2 regions of the Paenibacillus sp. FSL R5-0517 genome follow, and region 1 is predicted to be linked to the other one. Evidence: predicted binding sites of a transcription regulator. Region 1 holds the regulator's gene; the other holds the start of a gene.
The links. The regulator Rex, encoded in region 1, represses fermentation and respiration genes when NADH is low (regulators of the CRP and FNR family bind a similar motif). The targets are predictions, from matches to a motif close to TTGTGAAATATTTCACAA.
Positions count from the first base shown of each region.

Region 2: pflB (formate C-acetyltransferase) is a predicted target of Rex. The motif match lies at 5,700-5,717, and genes of this name have one in related genera.

Region 1 covers NZ_CP150235.1:4,340,226-4,348,575, reverse strand. The annotation lists gene MKX40_RS19215 (hypothetical protein) at 1-431, shown strand, start outside; gene dinG (ATP-dependent DNA helicase DinG) at 574-3,435, shown strand; gene MKX40_RS19205 (redox-sensing transcriptional repressor Rex) at 3,655-4,308, shown strand; gene MKX40_RS19200 (amidohydrolase) at 4,295-5,599, shown strand; gene MKX40_RS19195 (DUF5590 domain-containing protein) at 5,639-6,169, shown strand; gene MKX40_RS19190 (hypothetical protein) at 6,470-6,997, shown strand; gene MKX40_RS19185 (AAA family ATPase) at 6,990-8,350, shown strand, end outside.
Region 2 covers NZ_CP150235.1:4,568,988-4,577,337, reverse strand. The annotation lists gene MKX40_RS20345 (hypothetical protein) at 1-166, shown strand, start outside; gene MKX40_RS20340 (hypothetical protein) at 364-1,077, shown strand; gene MKX40_RS20335 (Crp/Fnr family transcriptional regulator) at 1,165-1,881, opposite strand; gene adhE (bifunctional acetaldehyde-CoA/alcohol dehydrogenase) at 2,312-4,924, shown strand; gene pflB (formate C-acetyltransferase) at 5,800-8,058, shown strand; gene pflA (pyruvate formate-lyase-activating protein) at 8,148-8,350, shown strand, end outside.

The DNA.
Region 1 (8,350 bases):
AACAGGAAGCTGTCACCGCTCTGCCTGAACTCCATCTGGAATGTTTCAGTCGAGGACAAGGATATTTCAAATTACAGATGTATCCGCAGGCGATCTTGCAGTTCTCCCGGGTTGTGACCGACCATCCGGAGAGTGCATTAACTCGTTTTTACTTGGCACTCGCATATCTGAATCTGGAACAAATCGCTGAAGCCGGGACACATTTGCAGCAGATCATGTATCTTAAGGGCTCACCTCGCTTGAAAGGGCTTGTATGTAACGCTCTGGGCTGTATTCAAGCCAAGCTTGCGAACCCGGAGGCTGCATGTTCACTCTTTGCACAGGCCCTTCAGTATGACCCGACATTGACCGAACCGCTGTACAACATGGAAGCTTGCAGGTTGAACAGGGGAAAATTGCAATATGCTAATCAGCTGACGACCCTTCATTAAGCGGGAATTCGGCGACAAAAAAACGGTGTTCCCTCCTTTGGCATAGCGGCGGGGACACCGCTTTTTTGTCAGTTAATTTTCAAATCCCCTTTTTTTTGCTATGCTGTAACATAGACTGGAATGGAAGGGACCGTATATTGCAATGAAATTTGCCGTATTGGATTTCGAAACAACCGGCACGCAGTCCGACGGTGAGATTATACAAGCCGGACTTGCCATCATAGATCATGACTTCAGCATAACTCAAATATATAGTTCTTATGTGAACCCTGGTGTCCCGATTCCCCCGTTTATCTCGGGGCTAACGGGTATTACCGATGAAGATGTGGCGGACGCTCCATCACTCGAAGAGATGATGATGGAGATGGTTCCGCTGCTTAACGATGTGGTGCTTGTTGGACACAACGTCGCTTTTGATTTTCACTTTTTGCAGAATGCTCTTGACCGTTGCGGTTATCTGCCGTTCACTGGCCGTATTCTGGATACCATTGATTTTCTGAAGATTACGTTCCCATCACTGGGTTCTTATCAACTAGGTTATGTGTCTTCTGAATTTGGATTTCAACATGATCGCCCTCACCAGGCCGACAGTGACGCACTGGCGACAGCCTATGTGCTGCTCAAGTGTCTGGATGAGTTAAAGGAATTACCGCTCATAACGATTCAACGGCTCAGTGACCTGTTCGCACCAGAAGACAGTGACTTGGGTTGGTTCTTGGACGGGATGCGCAGTGAGAAGGAAGCAGAGCCGATTCAGGATCTGGACGGACATACCTATTATCGGCAGCTTGCTCTTAATGTAAGTGATTGGACCGATATTGGTGCACCACGTGATGAGCGGGAAGGTAACCCCCTCGATGGTGTAAGCTTCGAACAGTTTATGGACCAGGTTCGGGAGAACTTGAAGGATACGCTGGATCATTACGAAGAGCGTGAAGCGCAGACCCAGATGTTCAGCAGTGTAAGGCAAGCCCTGGATGAAGAGAAACATCTCTTGATCGAAGCTGGAACAGGTACCGGTAAATCTCTGGGTTATCTGCTGCCAGCGATATACGAAAGTGTGAAACAAGAACAGAAAGTCATGGTCAGCACGCATACGATCAATTTGCAGGAGCAATTGAGAGAGCGAGATATTCCGATGCTGACCCAAGTGGTTCCGTTTCCGTTTAAGGCTGCTGTCTTCAAAGGACGTGGACATTACCTGTGCCTGCGCAAATTTGAACACAAAATCAATAAACGTGAATTCGCCACGCCCAAAGAGGATTATTTCACAGCCGCTCAGATGATTGTGTGGCTCACACAGACTGAAACTGGAGATGATGAGGAGCTTAACCTTAGCGGACGCGGAGGCGACTTCTGGGAGACTGTACAGAGCGAATCCGAGTCCTGTCTGGGAAGATCCTGCCCATGGTTCCGCAAATGTTTCTATCATCGCGCCAAACATGAGGCCGGGTTGTCTGATATCGTAATAACCAATCACTCCAAATTGTTTACGGATGTCAAAGCAGCACATCAGTTGTTGCCAGCCTATGAGAGTCTTGTGATCGATGAGGCCCATCATCTGGAAGATGTAGCGGGTAAACATCTCGGAATGCATATGAAATATTTCACGTTGGTTCATACCCTGACCCGTCTGTTTAAAGACAGTCGTAATGGACAACTGCCTATGCTTCGTTCGCAGTTATCCGGGCATGAAAATTCGGTGCAATGGGGCTCCATGGTAGATCAGATGTTCCCGCTAGCTGTTGAGGTTAAGGAACTGTGGGATCGTATGAGCGATGCTCTGTTCGGTCTTTTGCCTGAACGAAGTGATGCTTCACCGGGAGAGACAGGGCAATTTTCCCTGCGCCTGAAGGCATCTCAGAAACCTGCGAAATGGCAGGAGTTGCAGGATCTGGAGAACCAGATCTATGTGACTCTGGGCGATTTGGTTCGCAAAGGGGACAAATTGCTGCTTGAGGTGAAAGAGGATCAGGATGATTATCAATCGGATAGTCTGATTACGGACATTACAGGACTGCTGAAAGATCTGACCACATTGAAGGAGAATCTGCGATTCTTCATGCGTATGGATGATGCCAAAACGGTGTACTGGATGGAAGCCAGCGGTCAGTTCCGCAGTAAATCTCTTCAACTGTACGCCGTACCTGTCGATGTCAGTGCACAACTGAAGGATTTGTTCTTTGATAAAAAGAAAAGTGTTGTGCTTACATCGGCTACGCTCTCTGTAGATAAGTCATTCCAGTTCATGATTGAGCAGCTTGGCTTACAGGAAGCCTCTGAGAATAATCGGCTGTTAACGTCGATGCTGCCATCACCTTTTAATTATCGTGATCAGGCACTTCTAGTGATTCCGCGTGATTTCCCAAGTGTGAAAGGCAGTGTGGGTGATGCGCACTTTGTCAATATGCTGGTGCAATCACTCGCAGAGACCGCAATTGCCACGCGTGGACGCATGATGGTTCTGTTTACTTCATACAAGATGCTTCGACAGGTCTATGATCCGCTGAAGGAGGCACTGTCTGGTAACGACATCTCGTTGTTGGGTCAAGGTGTGGACAGTGGAAGCCGCTCCAAGTTAACTCGCAGGTTCCAGGATGCCAAAGCTACGGTACTCTTGGGCACAAGCAGCTTCTGGGAGGGTGTAGATATCCCGGGAGAAGCACTGACCTGTCTCGCTATTGTGCGTCTGCCTTTCCAGCCGCCGAATCATCCGTTGGTTGAAGCCAAGAGTGAATTGCTCCAGGAGCAAAAGAAAAATCCATTCATGAAACTGTCTGTGCCGCAAGCGGTCATTCGTTTCAAGCAAGGATTTGGCCGATTGGTGCGAACAGCGAAGGACAGAGGTATTGTCATTGTTTATGATACACGTGTGATCGAAGCGTACTATGGCAAATTCTTTTTATATTCATTACCTGGTCCCAAAATGGAGCATATGCTCACGGAGCAGATGGTTCCACGGATTACCGAGTGGTTAGAAAAACCAGTTAATGAACAAGAATAATGGTTGATTTTGTTTGTTATATCATTGCATGACACTATCGTTTGGCGTTAAACTTTATTAGATATTTCCGTATCCGATTAAAGCAGTTGCACGTAAGAACTTATAACCTAAATTACAAAGAGCATTCTGTATAAAATGTCACGTCTATCTTTGAGTTTATACAGAATGCTCATCTTTTCATCTATTATTTTATCGTGGCATTGGTAAGGGGGAGCAAGAATGAAATCGGATAAAATTTCGGAAGCGGTGGTACGACGTCTGCCTGTATACTTGCGCTATTTGAACGAGTTACATCAGCGTGAGGTGGCTACTGTTTCTTCTCAAGAACTTGGACAGAGGCTGGATCTGAATCCGGCCCAAATTCGAAAAGACCTGGCTTACTTCGGTGATTTTGGTCGAAAAGGGATCGGGTATGATGTATCCTATTTGATCGAGAAAATTCGTCACATTCTCAAAATTGATCAGCAAATTAATGTAGCTTTGGTAGGTGCGGGTAACCTGGGACAGGCCTTGTCCAACTACAACGCATATCTGAAAGACAACATGAAGATTGTTGCTGTATTCGATGCATATGGACCGAAGATTGGTAGTCAAATCAACAGTTTGACGGTAAAACCAATGAATGAATTAACGGAAGCGGTTAAGACAGATAACATCCGCATCGGAATTATTACCGTTCCGGATACGGAAGCTCAAAATGTAGCCGATCAACTTATTGAGTCGGGAATCGAAGCGATTCTTAATTTTGCACCAACCATTCTAAAAACACCGCCACATATCCGCATTCACCATGCTGACTTTACAACGGATCTGCTTAGTTTGGCCTATTACTTGGAGACTGGAAAGGACGACGAGGAAGATGACAACAAATAGATGGGTAATTCACAACGGCAAATTTGCCGTTAATGAAGGCACTACATGGAACGTGGTTCATGGATACATGGTTGTCGAGAATGACAAGATTGTGCATATTGGTGAGACATTGCCGGATGGAGACGAAAATTGTACCAAAGTGGATGGAAAAGGATTGTTCTTCCTGCCGGGTCTGATCAATACGCATGGTCATGCAGCGATGTCGTTGCTTAGAGGACACGGGGACGATCTTGCGTTACAAGTATGGTTGCAGGAAAAAATGTGGCCGATGGAAGCAAAAATGACTTCTCAAGACGTATATTGGGGAACTTCGCTATCCGTGCTTGAAATGTTGAAAGGCGGAACTACAGCTTTCCTGGACATGTATGATCACATGGATCAGGTTGCCAAAGTTGTGGAACAATCCGGCGTTAGAGCAGCACTTGCACGTGGTGTAATCGGGCTGTGCTCGGAAGAAGAGCAATTGCGGAAGCTGGAGGAGTCGGCAGCGTTTGCGCGTGAGTGGAATGGACAGGCAGATGGTCGCATCACAACCGTAATCTCGCCACACGCACCATATACATGCCCTCCTGACTACATAGAGAAGCTTGTACAGGTCGCAAATGATCTTAACCTTCCTCTGCATACACATATGTCGGAAACGCTTCGTGAAGTGGAGCAGAACGTTACAGACTATGGACTGCGTCCTGTGGCACATCTGGAGAAACTGGGCTTTTTCTCCCGTCCATCCCTGGTAGCACATGCGGTGCATCTAAATGATGAAGAGATTGAAATTTTGGCCCGCCATGATGTGGCTGTATCCCATAACCCGGGAAGTAACCTGAAACTCGCTTCCGGTGTTGCGCGGGTACCTGCATTACTGAAAGCAGGAGTTACCGTGTCACTCGGAACCGACGGACCGGCAAGCAACAACAACCTGGATATGTTTGAAGAAATGAGACTGGCTGCATTGATCCACAAAGGTGTGTCTGGTGATCCGACTGCCGTGCCAGCGGGCGAAGCGTTACTACTCGGAACTTCATATGGTGCTAAATCCATCTTCCTGAACAATACCGGTGCGCTTCAGGTAGGCATGAAGGCTGATTTCATCGCCCTGGACATTGAACAGGCACACTTCTACCCACATACAGACCTGATCTCGCATACGATTTATTCAGCCTCTGCCAAAGATGTGGAGCACGTATGGGTAGATGGGAAACAAGTGGTTAAACATGGCGAATGTCTGACGCTGGATGAAGAACGCATTTTGCGTGAGTCTCAATTGGCATTTGATGGTTTGCTTGCTCGTTAATTGCATTGCGGAGCATCATAGGGAAAGGAAGTTCGGCTTTTGAAGAAAAAAAAGAAGTGGATATGGATTTCGCTGCTTGCACTGGTTCTGATTCTGTTTGGACTTCAGCGTTATTACGTGTATGTCACACAGGACCAGCGTAAGGAAGAAGCGCTCGCCATACAGGCAGCACAGGAGCAACTGGGCATTACATCTTATGATGAATTGCGTAAGTACATCTGGGGTGATAAAGAAGGCTCTGACAACATCTACTGGACCCTGCTCGGCAAAAACAAGGATAACCAGGATGTTATGGTCTGGGTTAAATTCGATGCAAACAATCAACCTGCTACAGGTGCTAACGCTATACACAGTGAACTGTTGCAGAATGGCATGTCCGAAGCACAGATACGCAATCGCTTTAGTTCCGAAGTTCCAGCCGGTGAGATTAAACGAATCATGCCCGGAGTTGTGAATGGAATATATGTGTGGCAAGTGTATTATAAAGACGGTACACATAACCACTATCGGTTTTATCGTTTTAGCAATGGAGAACAGGTAGACTTGGTTTACACACTCCCGAACAGCTAGAACAAATAGAGTAACTTAGCTAGAGAATCATAGAAGTGAAAGAACCGGCAGACGGATATCCGACTGAACCGGTTCTTTGTGTTGCCTGTGAACAGTTTTGATTTAAATAGTTAAAATTAATAATTTATTCATATTTTCGCCTTCGAAATTGTATATACGATGTGATATACTCAGTTATGTACTCAAAGTTACATTCATAACAAATAAACCTGTCGAAATTCTCGCAGGGATCAATGTGCACATATTCGTATATACCAATAGGCCAGTAAGTTAGGCCAAAATCTGGGAGGGGTAATTCACTTGAAGCTAAAAGTATTGCCTATTGCTTTAACTGCCGTCATTTCAGCCGTTGTGTTGTTTGGAGGTTGGTTTGTGTATCGTCAGGTGGCTTTGCAGAATCCGATTGAAAAGATGGTTACCCAGTACGATGGAGTCAATGACGTTCAATTAACTATTAACCGCAATGACGTACAATTGAAACTGGATCTGCAACCTGATGTTGATTTGGGCAGACTGGTACAATATATTCACAAAGAAGGACAGACCTTGATTGGAACTCGCTCATTAAAGTTGGATGTTGTAGATCATTCCAGTGAAGCACTCGAAAGCTGGTGGGGTGATGCGATGTTTACCGTAGCTCAGGCGATGGAGAACAAACAGTACACCGAGATCACACCAACATTGTCCAAGATGGCTACGAATGGAATAAAGGTAAATACAGCGATGGATGACAACAATGTATATGTTAGTCTTAGAGACGGAGATGCCAGCAAGTTTATTATTCTGCCGCGTGTGCCCGGTCAGATAGGAGTGTGGCCTAATGCCTAAGTGGACCAAAGAAATTGCCATTGGATTTGTCCCCGTGTTGATTATTTTTCTTGCTTTTACTGGTGTTAATATTGTTCCGATTCTAATTGCAGCGGTGTTTGTTGGAGCTTTGTTGTTCATGATGCAAATGCGTGGCGGGATTACCGTAGGCGCTGCACAGGAGCGTAAACGGAAGAAAAAAGGTCCTTCCAAGCTTACTTTTGAAGAAATTGGTGGTCAGGACAGTGCCAAGCAAGAATTGCGTGAAGCACTGGACTTTCTCATCAAACATGAAGAAATTCGCAAGTTCGGGATTCGCCCGTTAAAAGGGATCTTGCTGACAGGCCCTCCAGGGACAGGGAAAACGTTGATGGCCAAAGCGGCTGCGCATTACACCGATTCTGTTTTCGTTGCTGCATCGGGCAGTGAGTTTGTGGAAATGTATGTTGGTGTTGGTGCCAGCAGAATTCGGGATTTGTTCAAGGATGCAAGAACCCGTGCCACCAAGGAAAATAAAGAAAATGCTATTATATTTATCGATGAGATCGATGTCATCGGGGGGAAACGTGAAGGTGGACAACAGCGGGAGTATGATCAGACGCTGAACCAGCTCTTGACGGAAATGGATGGAATTTATTCTTCCGATACCCCAAGAATACTGGTTATTGCTGCAACAAACCGCAAGGAAATGCTGGATAGCGCCCTGACACGTCCAGGACGTTTTGACCGCCACATTCAAGTGGACTTGCCTGACAAGAAGGGTAGAAAGCATATTCTGGAATTGCATGCGGTGAATAAACCTCTGATGAAGGAAGTGAATCTGGAGAAGACAGCGGAAGAATCGTATGGTTTCTCCGGTGCGCAGCTTGAAAGTGTGATGAACGAAGCAGCGATATATGCCATGCGGGATGGGCTGTTACACATAGAACAACGGCACTTGTCTCTGGCTATTGATAAAGTTATGATGGGCGAGAAAACAGATCGTGAGTCCAGTGTGGAAGAGAAGAAAAGGGTTGCCATTCATGAATTGGGACACGCCATTATGGCTGAACTTGTTCGTCCGGGCAGTGTAAGCCAGGTGGCACTCAGTCCGCGTGGACAGGCGCTGGGATATGTGCGTCATAACCCGCAACAGGAACAGTTCCTTTATACGAAGCGTTTTCTTGAAGAGCAGATCATGATTGCACTTGGAGGAGCTGCTGCAGAGGAAATGTATTACGGTGGACGTTCTACGGGTTCGCGCAATGACTTTGATCAAGCAACCAATGTCGTGCAAACGATGATGGCTTCCGGATTGACTTCTCTTGGGATTGTGAACATGGATATGGTTACCACCGAGGAGCTCATGCGAGAGAATAAATTAATATTGCAAGA
Region 2 (8,350 bases), 230 kb from region 1:
GGAGTATGTAGACGCACCTTCATGTTGCGTGCAGGTGGACGGAGGCTTGCTTGAAGGGCGATTGCTGACAGGTGTATATGTGTCTGAAGAACAGTTCTTCGGACTTAATCCATATCTGAAAGATGGAGATGGGGGACGGACATACATGCAGGCTAGTGTGCAGTAACAGCAGAACCAATGAAATCGAGAAAATGATTCAGATTGGAGAGCCTGTGTGCAGGCTCTCTTTCTTGTACAAGCCTTATTTGGAGAGGCACTCCATTAAAAGTAACGGCTTTGACACTTTTTTTTGCTGAAGGTTGTGCCATAATAGAGGTTATGGACAACAGGGTGAATGATTTTACGCAGGGTGGTGTTACCTACATGATGAAGAAAATCCCCGGTTACATAGGTGTATGTTTGCTCTTACTGACGATCTTGGCTGGTTGTAGTGAGACACAGCCTTCTGAACAGCCAATTGTCAAAGAGACAGAAACAGCGAATACGATTACAGTGGCTGTAGATGGCAGTACGTTTTTGCCTGATGCAACCAAGTCCATTAAGCGAGATTTTAGCGAGGGTTTGACACTCAAAAAGGCATTACTCAATAGCGGACTGGTTGATTTTACGGCAGATGGCAAACGGATACAATCCGTTGGTGAAGTTTCTCTGGATTCTTCGCTTAGCTGGGCTGTCAAATTGAATGGCAAGGACATTGAACAGGAAGATTGGGACATGGAGCTTCATGCCAAAGATGAAGTGATCATTTACGTGAAAGCCGCTGACAGTGGGGGGGATGGCGTTGCATATCAGACAACGTTACTCAAGGTGAGCGGTGGAAACATTATGCCAACCCTCAATCGTCAATATGCCGGAGTCTACGTTCAAGAGTGTACCGTTCGCGATGTGTTGAAGTCCAGCGGAATTGTAAGAATGTCAGAGAATAACAAATTCGTCGTTTCGGTCGAAAATGTCACACCCCGAATGAATGAGCGGTGGGTCATTATGGTGAACGACAAAGAACTAATGGAAAATGGTTTGGACATGAAATTGAATCCACGTGATGCGGTGAAGCTTGAATTGACCAATGCATCCTAAGCATACCAAGAAGCCCAATCTCTATTTAGGAGAAATGGGCTTTTTTCATTAAAATTATAAGCAACATTCGATTAGCATAGTCAATTATTAAATACGACAGATCTCGTTCGGGCAAAGTTCACAGTGACAGATCCCTTGCAGCATCTTCAGATCTTTGATGACGATCATGCCATTGTCATATTCGATCGCATCTTTCTTGCGCAGATCGCTTAACATGCGGTTTACACTTTCACGGGTAGCTCCAATCATATTGGACAGGTCCGTGTGGGTAATTTTTTTATGAATAATGACATGCTCTCCATGAGGCTCACCATACGAATTCGACAATCGAATGAGGGTGGAGCAAAGCGCACCTGGTTTGCCATATAACATGAGATCCCGGAACTTCGTCTGTGTCAACCGGTGGTGGATGCCCATCCATTTCATAAAGTCGATCGCGAAGTCACAATGCTGGCAGATTAGCATCTCCAGGTCCTTATGCTCCAGTACACCGATCTCACTATCCTCCAGTACTTCCGCTGAGAAGGTGTGTTTCGAGCCGAAGAAGGGATCAGCCTGCCCAATCATATCACCGGACTGATACATGTACATGATTAGTTCCTTGCCTTCATCCGTGGATTTGGTGATCTGGGCACGGCCCCGTTTCATATAATAAAGTTTGTCAGAGACGTCTCCTTCCCAGTACAGATGTGTACCTTCCGGATAGGTTCTATCTTTCATGGTAACCAGCAGATGGTTGAAATTCGCTTCCGAGAAACAGTTCGTATTGCCGCGTTTTTCCAGTACAGTTGTTAGTTCTAACATAAGTCTATCTCCCCTTTGTGTCCGTCGGATGGACTCCTGTAGCTTGCAGTAGCCTCCGAGGTTTGCCGCAAACCGTTGCCGTCCTGATCAGGGTCATCTCGGCCGGGAGGAAGGACGGTACAAATTGCGGTGGTTCAATTTTTAAGTTCAGTATATACCTAATCTTACCGTTTGAGGGGGAAGGAAAGGGGGCAAAAATGACGAAATTTCAAACATTGTGATTAAATTCACTTTTATTGGAGAACATGATTTTTACAGCCCTATACTTTAAATAGGAAGTGAAAATGGTTGGATGAAGGACACTACAAAACTTAAATTAAATTTGTTATACTTTGTGAAAAAAATCACATAATTAAGTTTATGGTCATGTTACGATGTGAATGTAAAGAAGAGAGACAAACCAATACGAACCTTTAGGAGGATGAGGGAGATGGCTGTAAAGAACGAGGTCGCCCCAGCAAAAGAACCGACAGCAGGTCAGTATATTCAAACGTTAATCGACAAAGCGAATAAAGCACACGCCGCATTCATGAAGATGGATCAGATGCAGATTGACCGGATTGTGCAAGCGATGGCGCTTGCGGGTCTGGATAAACACATGATGCTCGCCAAGATGGCCGTAGAAGAAACAGGCCGCGGAGTATATGAGGATAAAATCACCAAAAATATATTTGCAACAGAATATGTCTACCACAGCATCAAGTATGACAAAACCGTAGGTGTAATTGAAGATAACGAGTATGAGAGCTTCCAGAAAATCGCGGAGCCGGTCGGTATTATTATGGGGATTACACCCGTCACGAATCCAACATCAACAACGATGTTTAAAGCACTGATCTCCATCAAGACGCGTAACCCGATTATCTTTGGTTTCCACCCATCTGCACAGAATTGTAGCCGCGAAGCTGCCAAAATCCTGCGGGATGCAGCGGTGAAGCATGGTGCTCCAGCAGATTGTATCCAATGGATTGATGATCCTTCCATGGATCGTACGAACGAACTGATGAATCACAATGATGTGGCTCTCATTCTGGCAACAGGCGGATCAGGCATGGTACGTGCAGCGTACAGCTGTGGTAAACCCGCACTGGGCGTAGGACCGGGTAACGTTCCTTGCTTTATCGAGAAAAGCGCGGATATCAATCAAGCAGTGACGGATTTGATCCTGTCCAAGTCCTTCGACAACGGCATGATCTGTGCTTCCGAGCAAGCGGTCATCATTGAAGAACCGATCTTTGATCAAGTGAAGAAAAAAATGATCGCGAATGGCTGTTACTTTGTTAACAAAGATGAAGCAGCAAAATTGACAGCAGGTGCAATTAATGCCGAGAAATGTGCGGTGAACCCGGCGATTGTGGGTCAATCTGCGGTGAGCATTGCGAAGTTGTGCGGAATTGAAGTTCCTGCAGGCACCAAAATTCTTGTAGCCGAGATTGAAGGGGTAGGTACCAAATTCCCATTGTCGGCAGAGAAATTAAGTCCGGTACTCGCTTGTTACAAAGTCAAAACAGCAGCAGAGGGCATTGAGCGTGCAGCAGAAGTGGTTGCTTTTGGCGGCATGGGGCACTCCTCGGTGATCCACTCCACAAATGAAGAAGTGATTGGCAAATTCGCAGATCGTCTGCAAACTGGACGGATCATTGTGAATTCACCATCTACACATGGTGCCATCGGGGATATCTACAACACGAATATGCCATCATTGACACTGGGATGCGGATCATATGGACGTAACTCGACTTCTTCCAACGTAACCGCTGTGAACTTAATCAATGTGAAAAGGGTGGCTCGCCGTACCGTGAATATGCAATGGTTCAAAGTGCCGAACAAAGTCTACTTCGAAAAAGGGGCAACACAGTATCTTGCCAAAATGCCTGACATCACACGTGTGGCGATTATTACGGATGCCATGATGGTGAAACTGGGATATGTTGAAAAGGTAGAACACTATCTGCGTCAACGCCAAATGCCGGTAGCAATCGAAGTATTCTCTGATGTGGAGCCAGATCCATCCACAACAACGGTAGATCGCGGAACCGAAATGATGCGCCGCTTCCAGCCAGATTGCATTATCGCACTCGGCGGGGGATCACCGATGGATGCTGCGAAAGCCATGTGGTTGTTCTATGAATATCCGGACACGGACTTTAACGATCTGAAACAAAAATTCATGGATATCCGCAAACGGATCTATAAATATCCACGTCTCGGCGTAAAAGCGAAATTTGTAGCGATTCCAACGACATCCGGTACAGGTTCTGAAGTAACATCGTTCGCGGTTATCACAGATAAAAATCAAGGGAATACTAAATATCCATTGGCCGACTATGAGCTGACACCAGACGTAGCGATTGTCGATCCGGAATTCGTATACTCTCTGCCTAGAACAGCCGTTGCAGATACAGGTATGGACGTACTGACTCATGCGATTGAAGCTTATGTGTCTGTCATGGCGAATGATTACACGGATGGCCTTGCGATCAAAGCGATTCAACTGGTATTCCAATACCTGGAGCAATCGGCACTGCAAGGTGATAAACTGGCACGTGAGAAAATGCATAATGCCTCCACCATTGCCGGTATGGCTTTTGCCAACGCATTCCTGGGCATTAACCACAGCTTGGCGCACAAATGGGGCGGTCAGTACCACACCGCACACGGACGCACCAATGCAATTCTGATGCCACACGTTATTCGTTACAACGCGAAAAAACCGACCAAATTTGCATCGTTCCCGAAATATTCGCACTTTGTAGCGGATGAGCGGTATGCCGAAATTGCCCGGATTCTGGGACTGCCTGCACGTACGACAGAAGAAGGCGTAACCAGTCTTATTAATGCCATTCGTAAACTGAACAAAACATTGGGCATTGAAGAATCGTTCCAAGAAATCGGATTTGATGCTAAAGACTTCGAAGCACATGTAGATTATCTGGCAGACCGTGCCTTTGAAGACCAATGCACAACCGCCAATCCGAAGTTGCCGCTGGTAACTGAACTGGCTGATGTATACCGCAACGCTTTCTACGGAAAGTTTGAATAACAAATCTAGAACGAAGCGTGCCTTACGGCAAAAAAAGATCAGGGTTCCCCGAGAGGGGAGCCCCGATTGCCGTCTTTATAGAGGTTACACGAAGTTAAGTGAGCAAGTGAGACACTAACACGATGACGAACAGAGCAGAACGGGCAGAAAAACAGAAGAGTGAAGCACCTGTTTTTCAGGGTATATTCTAAGATTTGATTTGCTCCAGCATAGAAGAGCAAAAGGGTTCTAAAGAGGTTACACGGAATCCGTGATGTGGCCGTTTGAACTATTCCCTTTACACAACAACAGAGGGGCAGAACAAACCTAAAAAGCGAAGCATGCGTCTTTAAAATAAATTTTGAACTTTGTTGTTTTATCAGTTGAACTACACATGTACACGATAACGGAGAGGAGAGAAAAAACCTGAAGAAGCGGAGCGTTCGCCTTTATCAACGGATTTTCACCTTTGAAAAAGTGATCAAAAAATCCGGGGATAACAGCGATCGGAAGGTTATTCTCTACTTGCAGTGGCCAGTGTACACCACCTAATGTTCATTCGCTTTTTCAGTAAATTTAAATAGTGAGCAGCGATTGGAAGGTTGTTCTGCCCGCGCAGTGGCTATGTGTGAATTTACAGGGTTCAATAGGACATAGCGCAGGTGGAGTGAGTTAGTTCACTGACTTTGTGACAAAAATCACAGATGATGAAAGCCTCAAGACGTATACTGAAAATGTAAGAAAAACATTCATCCCGCGGTTCCGGTTCCCAAGTAGAGAGAACATGATCCGGTTTATGTGAAACAATTCACATTAATCGCGGCTCTGGGCACACAATGCTACGAATGAAGCAAGATGTTATGTGTCCAGAAATCCAAATTAGTGGAGGGATTAAGATGTCGGTGATTGAAAAAGATGTCAAACAACAAACAGGCTGGAGAAACTTTACCAAAGGAACATGGACCAAATCCGTAGATGTGAATGATTTTCTGGCACACAACTTGACTCCGTATTACGGTGATGAAGCATTCCTAGCAGGTGCAACCCAGAATACCAAAGAATTGTGGGAGATCGTATCTGATTTGACCAAAAAAGAACGGGATAACGGCGGTGTACTTGATGTTGATGTGAACACACCAGCGACAATTGTTTCTCATCAACCAGGTTATCTGGATCAGTCCAAAGAACAGATTGTCGGCGTTCAGACGGATGCTCCATTCAGACGTTCCATTCAACCAACAGGCGGAATCCGGATGATGATTGATGCATGTGAAGCATATGGCTTCGAATTGCCTCAAGGCGTCATTGATATATTTACAAACATTCGCAAAACACATAACCAGGGTGTATTCGATGCTTATACTTCGGATATGCGTGCAGCGCGTAAAGCAGGGATTATTACAGGTCTGCCAGATGCTTACGGCCGTGGCCGGATCATCGGAGACTATCGTCGTGTAGCTTTGTACGGAGTAGACTTCCTGATCCGTAACAAAAAAGGCGAATTGAACGCACTCGAAGTTGATGTTATTGATGAAGATGTCATTCGTCTGCGGGAAGAATTGTCTGAGCAGATTCGTGCATTGCAAGAATTGAAACAATTGGGTGATATGCACGGGTTCGATATTTCCTTGCCAGCGACTACTGCAAAAGAAGCGTTCCAATGGTTGTACTTCGGTTATCTCGCTGCCATCAAAGAGCAGAACGGTGCTGCGATGTCTCTGGGACGTGTATCTTCTTTCCTGGATATCTACATTGAACGTGACCTGCAAGAAGGCATTCTGTCCGAAGAACAGGCTCAGGAACTCGTTGACCATTTCGTAATGAAACTGCGGATTGTCAAATTCCTGCGTACACCGGATTACAACGAACTGTTCAGTGGAGATCCAACATGGGTGACGGAGTCCATCGGCGGTATGTCAGTGAATGGTGAAACACGCGTAACGAAAAACAGCTTCCGTTTCCTGCATACCCTGCACAACCTGGGTCCTGCACCAGAACCGAACCTGACTGTACTATGGTCCACGAAGCTTCCAGAAGCTTTCAAAGATTATTGCAGCAAAGTATCCATTGAAACCAGTTCAATCCAGTATGAAAATGATGACCTGATGCGTCCAATCTATGGTGACGATTACGGTATTGCATGCTGTGTATCGGCGATGAAGATCGGGAAACAAATGCAATTCTTCGGCGCTCGTGCCAACTTGGCAAAAGCTCTCCTGTATGCGATCAACGGTGGTCGTGACGAGAAATCCGGAGCACAGGTCGGACCGGAGTATCCTGCCATTACCAGTGAAGTGCTGGATTACAATGAGGTCATGAAACGCTTCAAACCAATGATGGAGTGGCTCGCGAAGCTGTATATGAATACCCTCAACGTCATTCACTACATGCACGATAAATACAGCTATGAGCGTATCGAAATGGCATTGCATGACCGTGACATTGTACGTACGATGGCTTGTGGTATCGCGGGTCTCTCGGTTACAGCAGATTCACTGAGTGCCATCAAATATGCCAAAGTAAAACCAATCCGTAACGAACAAGGCATCGCTGTTGATTTCGAAATCGAAGGCGACTTCCCTTGTTACGGTAACAATGAAGATAGCGTGGACAGCATTGCTGTTGAACTGGTTGAGAGCTTCATGGGCATGATTCGTAAGCACAAAGCATACCGTAACGCAATACCAACACAATCCGTTCTGACGATCACTTCCAACGTGGTATATGGTAAGAAAACAGGGACTACACCGGACGGTCGTAAAGCAGGTGAACCATTTGCTCCAGGTGCGAACCCAATGCATGGTCGTGACAAAAAAGGTGCCCTGGCTTCCCTTGGCTCTGTAGCCAAATTGCCTTATGAACACAGTCTTGACGGGATTTCCAATACCTTCTCCATCGTGCCAAAAGCATTGGGTAAAGAGGAGACTACACGTAAATCCAATCTCACTGCGATGATGGATGGCTACTTTGGTCAAAACGCTCATCATCTGAACGTTAACGTATTTGATCGTCAGCAACTGATTGATGCGATGGATCACCCGGAAAACTATCCGCAACTGACAGTACGGGTATCCGGATATGCGGTTAACTTCATTAAACTGACTCGTGAACAACAGTTGGATGTCATCAACCGTACGTTCCATGGCTCGATGTAAGTAATATGCAAGTAGAAGACCGCTAGAGCAAGACATTCCAACTCATATTAAACGCACAGCGGATGCGGATACAGAAAGGAAGAGGCAGCATGGTTAACGGACATATTCATTCACTCGAAACTTTCGGGACGGTTGACGGCCCAGGCATCCGCTTCGTGCTTTTTATGCAAGGATGTCTACTCAAGTGTCAGTATTGCCATAACCCTGATACATGGGCGCTGGATGGTGGAAAAGAAATGACACTTGAGGAGGTACTGGCTGAAATTGAGCCATATCTATCCTATTACCGCAG